2 regions of the Verrucosispora sp. WMMD1129 genome follow, and region 2 is predicted to be linked to the other one. Evidence: riboswitches for the same ligand, from Rfam matches in the RefSeq annotation. Region 2 holds a riboswitch; the other holds the start of a gene.
The links. A riboswitch is a leader RNA that binds a small molecule or an ion and turns the genes downstream of it on or off. The one in region 2 is predicted to bind S-adenosylmethionine.

Region 1 (4,407 bases), 2.5 Mb from region 2:
CGGGAACGTGTCGAGGGCCTCGTGCATCCGGGCCAGGTGCCAGGCGTTCGGGGTGACGGTGGTGGCCCGGGTGCCCTCCGCCGGGCCGGTGCCGCCGCCGACCAGGGTGGTGACTCCGCTGGCGAGCGCCTCGGCGACCAGTTGTGGGCAGATGAAGTGCACGTGGGTGTCGACCGCCCCGGCGGTGAGAATCCGGCCGTTGCCGGCGATCACCTCGGTGGCCGGGCCGATGACCAGGTCCGGATGGACACCGTCCATGGTGTCCGGGTTGCCGGCTCGGCCAAGCGCGACGATCCGCCCGTCGCGCAGCCCGACGTCGGCCTTCACCACCCCCCAGTGGTCGAGGACGACCGCACCGGTGATGACGGTGTCCAGGGCGCCCTCGGCGCGGGTGGCCCGGGACTGACCCATCGACTCGCGAATCACCTTGCCGCCGCCGAAGACCGCCTCGTCACCGCCGGCACAGTGGTCGTGCTCGACCTCGATCAGCAGGTTCGTGTCGGCCAGCCGGATCCGGTCTCCGGTGGTCGGCCCGTAGAGGGCCACGTAGCGGTTCCGCTCCACGATGCTCACGCCTTCCGTCCTTCGTCCAGCGCTCCGGCGCACTCGCCGCGCAGGCCCGGCACGATCCGCGCGCCACCCAGCGGCACCAGGTCCACCCGGCGGCTCACGCCCGGCTCGAACCGCACCGAGGTGCCGGCCGGTACCGCGAGCCGCTGCCCCCAGGCGGCGTCCCGGTCGAAATCCAGCGCCGGGTTGGCCTCGGCGAAGTGGTAGTGCGACCCGACCTGCACCGGCCGGTCACCGGTGTTGACCACCAGCAGCGTGGTCACCGGCCGCCCGGCGTTGATCTCGACAGGCCCGTCCGCCGGCAGGATCTCCCCGGGGATCACGGGATCGGGTGGTGCACAGTCACCAGTTTGGTGCCGTCCGGGAACGTCGCCTCCACCTGCACCTCCCCCAGCAACTCGGGGATGCCGTCCTGCACGTCGTCCCGGCTGAGCACGGTGCGTCCGGCGGCCATCAGGTCGACCACGGACGCACCGTCGCGGGCCCCTTCGAGCAGGAAGGCGGTGATCACCGCGACGGCTTCCGGATAGTTGAGACGCAGGCCGCGCTCGCGGCGACGTCGGGCGACGTCGGCCGCCACGTGGACGAGCAGGCGGTCCTGCTCGTGAGGGGTGAGATACACGGGTGCTCCCGGTGGATGTCCGCGCTCCCGACGCCGCCGGCCCGGCGCCTCGACGCGCCGCCGCACGGTTCGGGGTTCGCCCGCCGGCCCGACCCGCCACGCGCATCGGGCCTGGGAGTTCCACCCTCCCGGCCCACGTGACGGATCACCGGCGGTGGCTTCTCGGATGCGGACCGCACCGCCCACCGCTCAGCAGACCGTAAGGGATCACGCGCTTCCCCGGCAACACCCCAACCGGCGTACGCCCCGGGTGGGAGGTCGGCGTACGGGGGGTCGGGGTGAGGGTGGTCATAACGGGTGGACGCTGGGCGGTCAGCGGCTGCTAGCCTCGGCCGCAGGTCATGAGTGCCAGCGCCAAGCCCCGGCTCGCTGGCCGGCAACCCTCCACCGCGCAGGGGTGCCCCGGGTGAGGACCAGGCATCGGTGCAACCACCGGTGCAAGCGTGGCCTGGGTTCCCAGGTCATCACGACCTTGAGGAGAACCATGTCGTACCGCGATCGATCTGTGGCCCGCCCGGGCCTGACCCGGCGTCGGCACGTCGACATGATGCGGGTCTGTAGCGCCGCGTGTAGCTGACCGCAGCGCCCCGGTCACTGATCCCTGACGGGTCGGCTGACCGATCTGTCATCGATCCCCATCCCAGCGGTCCGCCCTGCGGCGGACCGTCGGTGTGGCACGTCCGTGCCCGCCGCAGCTCAACCAGGAGACACCTGTGCGATTCCTTCCTGCCCTGACCCGGGCCGCCGCCGTCGGCGTCGCCGCCATCCTCGGCGCCGCCACCCTCACCGCCTGCGGCTCGAACTCCGCCGGCAACGCGGCCGACAACCCGTACAACCTGGTGCAGCCGGGCGTGCTGCGGGCCGGCACCCTCACCGACGCACCACCGAACGTGTACCTCAAGGACGGCAAGTTCACCGGCTTCGACAACGACCTGCTGGTCGCCGCCGCCGACAAGCTCGGCCTGACTGTGGAGTTCGTCGGCACCGACTTCTCCGCCCTGCTCGCCCAGGTCGGCAACCGCAAGTTCGACGTCGGCAGCTCCTCGATCACCATCACCGAGGCACGCAAGAAGACGGTGGACTTCGGCAACGGGTACGACTTCGGCTACTTCGGGCTCGACGTGCCCGCCGGATCGGCGCTGCGCAGCTTCGACGAACTGCCCGGCAAGCGGGTGGTGGTCGTGCAGGGCACCGTCCAGGACGACTACGCCACGAACAAGGGCCTCGACCCGGTCCGGGTGCCCGACTACAACGGCGCGATCAACCAGCTCAAGGCCGGTACCGCCGACGCCTGGATCGCCCCCGCCGAGATCGGCGAGAAGACCGCCGCGGACAGCGGCGGCAAGATCACGGTGGCGGCGAAGGAACTCAGCCCGGCACCGACGGCGTACGCCTTCGCCAAGGGCAACGACGCGCTGCGCGAGGCGCTGAACCGGGCCCTCGACGAGGTGATCGCCGACGGCACCTGGACCCGCCTTCAGGAGCAGTACTACCCGGGCCGGCCGATCCCGGTCGACTTCACCCCGGGCAGTGGCGAGGTGTCGGCTCCGGCCGCTTCCTGACGGTAGGAGCACGAGCGAGCAGGGCGGAGGTTGACCCGTGGATCCGTTGCACACCCTGTGGGAGACGTTCTTCGACTGGGAGTCGATGCGTGAGGCGTTACCCGAGATGCTCACCGTCGGGTTGCCGAACACGCTGATCCTGGCGGTCACCGCCGCCCTGCTCGGCTCGGCACTCGGCATCCTGCTGGCGGTGGCGGGAATCTCGCGTACCCGCTGGCTGCGGTGGCCGGCGCGGGTCTGGACCGACGTGTTCCGGGGCCTGCCGGCGGCGGCGACGATCCTGCTGATCGGGGTCGGCCTGGCCCCGCTGGGCATGCAGGTGTGGGGGCCGAACCCGTACCCGTTGGGCATCCTGGCGCTGTCGCTTATCGCGTCGGCGTACCTCGGGGAGATCTTCCGCTCGGGTATCCAGTCGGTGGAGGCCACCCAGTTGGAGGCGGCCCGTGCGCTGGGCTTCTCCTGGCGCGAGGCGATGCGGAGGGTGATCATCCCGCAGGGCATCCGGCGGATCCTGCCGGCCTGGGTCAACCAGCTCATCGCCCTGATCAAGGACTCCAGCCTGGTCTACTTCCTCGGCCTGCTGGCCAGTCAGCGCGAGCTGTTCCGGATCGGTCAGGACTACGCGGCCAACACCGGCAACCAGTCGGCGCTGCTGCTGGCTGGGCTGTTCTACCTCGCGCTGACCGTGCCGCTGACCCACGCCGTCAACTGGATCGACAAGCGACTGCGGCACGGCCGGCCGGCGGCCGGACCGACCGACGACCCCGACGACCTGGACCTGGCGCTGCCCGGCGCCGCCGGAGGCAACCAACGATGAACACCTCGGTCAGCCTGAGCCTGCGCGACGTGCACCTCGCCTTCGGGCGTCACCGGGTACTGCGCGGGGTGGACCTGGACGTGGCGCGCGGCGGCACCGCGTGCGTCATCGGCCCGTCCGGGTCGGGCAAGTCCACCCTGCTGCGTACCGTCAACCGGCTCCTCGAACCGGACCGGGGCGACGTGCTGCTGGACGGGCGCAGCGTGCTGCGCGACGACCCGGACGCCCTGCGGCAGCGGATCGGCATGGTGTTCCAGCAGTTCAACCTCTTCCCGCACATGAGCGTGCTGCGCAACATCACGCTGCCGTTGCGTCGCATCCGCAGGCTCGGCGAGGACGAGGCGGTGGCCCGGGCCCGGGCCGAACTCGACCGGGTCGGCCTGGCCGCCAAGGCCGACGCCCGGCCCGCTCACCTGTCCGGCGGGCAGCAGCAGCGGGTCGCCATCGCACGGGCCCTGGCCATGCAGCCTCAGGTGATGCTCTTCGACGAGGCCACCTCCGCGCTCGACCCGGAACTGGTCAAGGGGGTGCTGGCGCTGATGGCGGAGCTGTCCGCCCAGGGCATGACGATGGTGGTGGTGACCCACGAGATGGGCTTCGCCCGCCAGGTCGCCGATACGGTCGCCTTCATGGACGCCGGGGTGGTGCTGGAGGCCGGCGAGCCGGAGTCCGTCTTCGAGTCGCCGCAGCACCCCCGGCTACGCCGCTTCCTGTCCCAGGTGCTGTGACCTCGGGCAGTCGTTGGTCAGCGACGGCGGCCGGCGAGGATCGCGAGGGTCTCCCGGCGCACCTCGTCGGGCTCCCGCACGAGGCGACGGTGGCTGAACCTGACCACC
Region 2 (4,407 bases):
CGTCGTGGTCGCGCTGTTCTGCGGCGACACGGTGGCGAGCGAGGCGAGTTGGGGAAGCCTGCGCTACCTGTTGGCGATTCCGGTGCCCCGGGCCCGACTGCTCACGGTGAAGCTGCTTGTCGCGCTCGCGTACTCGGCGCTGGCACTGATCCTGCTCGCCGGCACGGCACTGGCCATCGGCACCCTGCGCTACGGCTGGTCGCCGCTGCGCAGCACGGTCGCCGCGCAGTTGGAGCCGGGCGAGGGGCTGCTGCGGTTGCTCGCGGTGCTCGGGTACCTGGCGATCGTCCTGCTGGTGGTCGCGGGCCTGGCCTTCCTGCTGTCGGTGACCACCGACGCGGCGCTGGGCGCGGTGGGTGGCGCGGTGCTGCTGTGGATTCTCTCCAGCATCCTGGACCAGATCACCGCGCTCGGCGCGATCCGGTCCTTTTTGCCGACCCACTACAGCACCGCGTGGTTGGGGCTGCTCTCCACGCCCGTACAGACCGACGACATCGTGCGAGGCACGGTCTCGGCGATCTGCTACGCGACCGTGTTCTGGGGTCTGGCGTTCTGGCGTTTCACCCGCAAGGACATCACCAGCTGAGCCCGCTGTCCGCGCCCGCTCCGCCCGTGTGCTCCGTCCGGTCAGAGCAGCGGGACCGGTGTGGTGGGCGGCGGGTTGGGCACCGCCCGCGTCGGCTCCGGCGTGCTCGGCTCGCGTTTCTGCCAGGCGCTGACCCCGAGCCGGTCGGTGTTGCCCAGGTCGATGTGGCCCTGTATGACGACCCGTTGCGCGGGCCGGCCGCGCAGCGGGGCGACGTCGAGGTGCTCGGCGTTGGTCGCCACCACTGTCGGATTGTCGACCAGGTTGCGCCAGAGCAGGGCGGTGCCGGCCGCCTCGCCGGGGGCCAGGACCAGGGGGCGGGGTGGGTCGTCGAAGCCGGACGTGATCCCCTTCGCGCCCCGGATCACCCGAACCGGGATGACGTCGCCGTCCGCGTCCCGCAGGCGCGGCTCAGGGTAGCCGTGCAGCCGGTAGGGGCGGTCGCCGCAATTGACAAGTTCCAGGCCCATCGCCCGCAGCCCCATCGCGGCGCTGACGCCGCGGTAGGTGATCCGTACACCGGAGTCGGGGCAGCCGGACGTAGGGCCGTTGCTTCCCCCGGGATCGCCGTCCCGGGAGGGCGTACCGCCGAGCTCGGCGGCGTCGGACGGTGCGCTGCCGGGCCCACGGGAAGCCGGGGTCGGGCCGGGCGGCCCACTCGCGAGGCCGCCGGCCGGGGCGCAGCCGGCGAGCAGGCCGAGCGTTGCGGTGATCGAGACCGACACGGCGACGAGCCGACGCCCACCAGGGGCCGGGCTGCGGACCGTTGTGGGTGGCATCGGAGCATCGTCGCACCCGGCCACGGCGGCTTGTGCTCCCGCCACCCACGTAAGCAGACCATAAGGTTTCCGTGGTAGGGGTGCCCCCGAAAGTTTCGGCCGCTAGACTGAGTGTGGGAGCGTTCCCAACAAGAGAGATTGCATCGACAACTATCTATAGATTCCGCATTCTGGTACCACCACCCCACTCGTAGGAGGTACCAATGCGTACTGACCGGTTCGGCGGGCCGGCTCTGTCCCTGTTCCGCATTGTCATCGGGCTGTTATTTCTCATTCACGGCATGTCGTCCGTCTTCGGCGTCTTCGGCGGCAACCGTGGCACCGGCGAGGCGGTGCCGCTCGGCCAGTGGCCGGGCTGGTACGCCGCGATGATCCAGTTGATCTGCGGTGCCCTCGTTCTCCTCGGCCTGTTCACCCGACCCGCGGCTCTGGTGGCGTCGGGCTCCATGGCCTACGCGTACTTCGTCGTCCATCAGCCCGAGGCGCTACTGCCGCTGCGCAACAACGGCGAACTGTCCGTCCTCTTCTGCTGGGCGTTCTTCCTGGTGGCGGTGCTCGGCCCGGGCACCTGGGCGGTGGACACGCTCTGGCGACGCGGGGCCGCCACGGTCGCCCTGGCCGAGGACGAACGGCGGTCCGTGCCAGCCTGACGGCGATGCTCAGCGGCGCCGGGGGGCACGAACGGCGCCGCTGAGGTTTCGCTCACAGGCTGAGATTGACAGGCGACGGCTGCGTCCGGATTGCCTAGACTCGGCGACACAACTGCATACCTCATCCAGAGGGGCTGAGGGATACGGCCCGACGACGCCCCGGCAACCACCTCGCGCGCTCACCGTTGAGCGTCCGGCGGGGCAGGTGCCAATTCCGTCCCCGCCGCAGGGTGCGATGCGGGGAAAGATGAGAGGACTTCGACATGACGTCGACGCTCGCCCCGTCCGGCATCGACACCGCCGCCAGCCCCGCCCGTGCCCTGGTCTGCCGGGCCTGTTCGGCCCGCTACCCGCTCGCCGCCCAGCACGCCTGTTACGAGTGTTTCGGCCCGCTGGAGGTCGACTACGACCCGGCCGCACTCGCCACCGTCACCCGCGAGCAGATCGAGGCCGGCCCGCGCAACCTCTGGCGCTACGCCGCCCTGCTGCCCGCCGGCCAGGACCCGGCCGCCCGGGTCACCCTGGACCCGGGTTTCACCCCGTTGGTGGCCGCCGACCAGCTCGCCGCCGAGTTGGGCATCACCGCTCCGCTCTGGGTCAAGGACGACAGCGCCAATCCCACCCACTCCTTCAAGGACCGGGTGGTGTCGGTGGCGCTGACCGCCGCTCGCGCGCTTGGCTTCTCCCGGTTCGCCTGCGCCTCCACCGGCAACCTGGCCAACTCGGTGGCCGCGCACGCCGCCCGGGTGGGTACGCCCTCCGTGGTCTTCATCCCCAGCGACCTGGAGCAGGGCAAGGTCGTCACGACCGCCGTCTACGGCGGTGACCTGGTCGCCATCGACGGGTCGTACGACGACGTGAACCGGCTCTGCGGCGAACTGGTCGAGACCGACGAGTTCGAGGACACCGCCTTCGTCAACGTCAACGTGCGGCCGTACTACGCGGAGGGGTCCAAGACGCTCGGCTACGAGGTGGCCGAGCAACTCGGTTGGCGGATCCCCGCCCAGGTGGTCATCCCGATGGCCTCGGGTGAGCTGCTCACCAAGATTGACAAGGCGTTCAGCGAGCTGGTCGAGATCGGCCTGGTCGAGGCCCCGGCCGGTGGCTGGAAGGTCTTCGGGGCGCAGTCGGCCGGCTGCAACCCGATCGCCACCGCACTGCACGGCGGCACCGACGTCATCACCCCGGTCAAGCCGACCGGGATCGCCAAGTCGCTGAACATCGGCGACCCGGCCGCCGGGCTGTACGCCCTGGAGGCGGTGCGCCGCACCGGTGGCTGGATGGACTACGCCGACGACGACGAGATCCGATCGGCGGTACGCCTGTTGGCGCGTACCACCGGGGTCTTCGCGGAGACGGCCGGCGGGGTGACCGTGGCGGTGCTGCGCAAGCTTGTCGAGTCGGGCCGACTGGACCCGACCGCCGAGACGGTGGTGTTCAACACCGGCGAAGGGCTGAAGACCCTCGACGCGGTCGCCGGCGAGGTCGGCCCCACCCACCGGATCAAGCCTTCGTTGCGGGCCGCTCGCGACGCGGGCCTGCTGAGCTGACGACGAACGGATTAGTAAGCGGCATTTCGCAGGGAGTGAGCGAAACACGCCGCCAGGGACTTGACGACCGCAAACGGACGGCGCAAGATGCTCCGTGCGGGAGGGCGCTTCGCCGTAGACTTTCAGTCTTTACGACCCAGCGCCGGAGGCGTTGTGCGATCGTCCCTCCCGACCAACGTCCGAGCGGGCCAGCGAAAATTCGCTGGCCCGCTCGTCTGTCGCTGGCGCAGGCTGCCGGCATGACCATCACCATCACCCCGGTCTGGGCCGCCGACGAGGCGGCCGTCGAGCAGGCGTATCAGATCGGTGCCGCACAGGTGGCCGCCGACGAGCCGGACTTCCCGCCGCTCTGCCGGCGACGATTCACCGCCCTGCTCCGCCATCCGATGCCGGGCTACGAAACCAGCATGCTGCTGGCGCGGATCGACGGTGTGCCGGCCGGTTTTCTCCGACTGGACCTGCCGCAGCTGGACAACACCGAAAACGCCTCCGCTGAGCTGATCGTGCATCCGGCACGACGCCGCCGAGGCGTCGGCCGAGCGTTGGCCGAACATGGCCTCGGCCTGCTGCGCGAGCGCGGGCGTAAACGGGTGAGTGCGATGAGCCGGGCGGAGCTTGCCGGCGAGCCCGGCCGTCGGTCGCCGGGTAACGCGTTCGCTGCGGCCATGGGCGCGGTCAACGCCCTGACCGATGTGCGGCGACGCCTCGACACCGCCTCCCTCGATCAGGCGAAGCTGGACGCGCTGCTGGCCGACGCCCGGGATCGCTCGACCGGCTACCAGGTGCTGTGCTGGCGCGGGTACACCCCCGACGACCTGGCCGCCGACGTGGCGTACCTCGAC

Region 1: linked by a shared signal. The riboswitch ahead of O7624_RS30000 (ABC transporter substrate-binding protein) and the one ahead of thrC (threonine synthase) in region 2 are both predicted to bind S-adenosylmethionine.

What each region holds. Positions count from the first base shown of each region.
Region 1 covers NZ_CP120741.1:6,488,306-6,492,712, reverse strand. The annotation lists gene O7624_RS30015 (urease subunit alpha) at 1-573, opposite strand, end outside; gene O7624_RS30010 (urease subunit beta) at 570-893, opposite strand; gene O7624_RS30005 (urease subunit gamma) at 890-1,192, opposite strand; SAM riboswitch class IV at 1,530-1,642, shown strand; gene O7624_RS30000 (ABC transporter substrate-binding protein) at 1,906-2,754, shown strand; gene O7624_RS29995 (amino acid ABC transporter permease) at 2,792-3,571, shown strand; gene O7624_RS29990 (amino acid ABC transporter ATP-binding protein) at 3,568-4,299, shown strand; gene O7624_RS29985 (DUF559 domain-containing protein) at 4,317-4,407, opposite strand, start outside.
Region 2 covers NZ_CP120741.1:3,947,016-3,951,422, forward strand. The annotation lists gene O7624_RS18320 (ABC transporter permease subunit) at 1-586, shown strand, start outside; gene O7624_RS18325 (DUF4232 domain-containing protein) at 628-1,365, opposite strand; gene O7624_RS18330 (DoxX family protein) at 1,569-2,015, shown strand; SAM riboswitch class I at 2,134-2,269, shown strand; gene thrC (threonine synthase) at 2,279-3,565, shown strand; gene O7624_RS18340 (GNAT family protein) at 3,805-4,407, shown strand, end outside.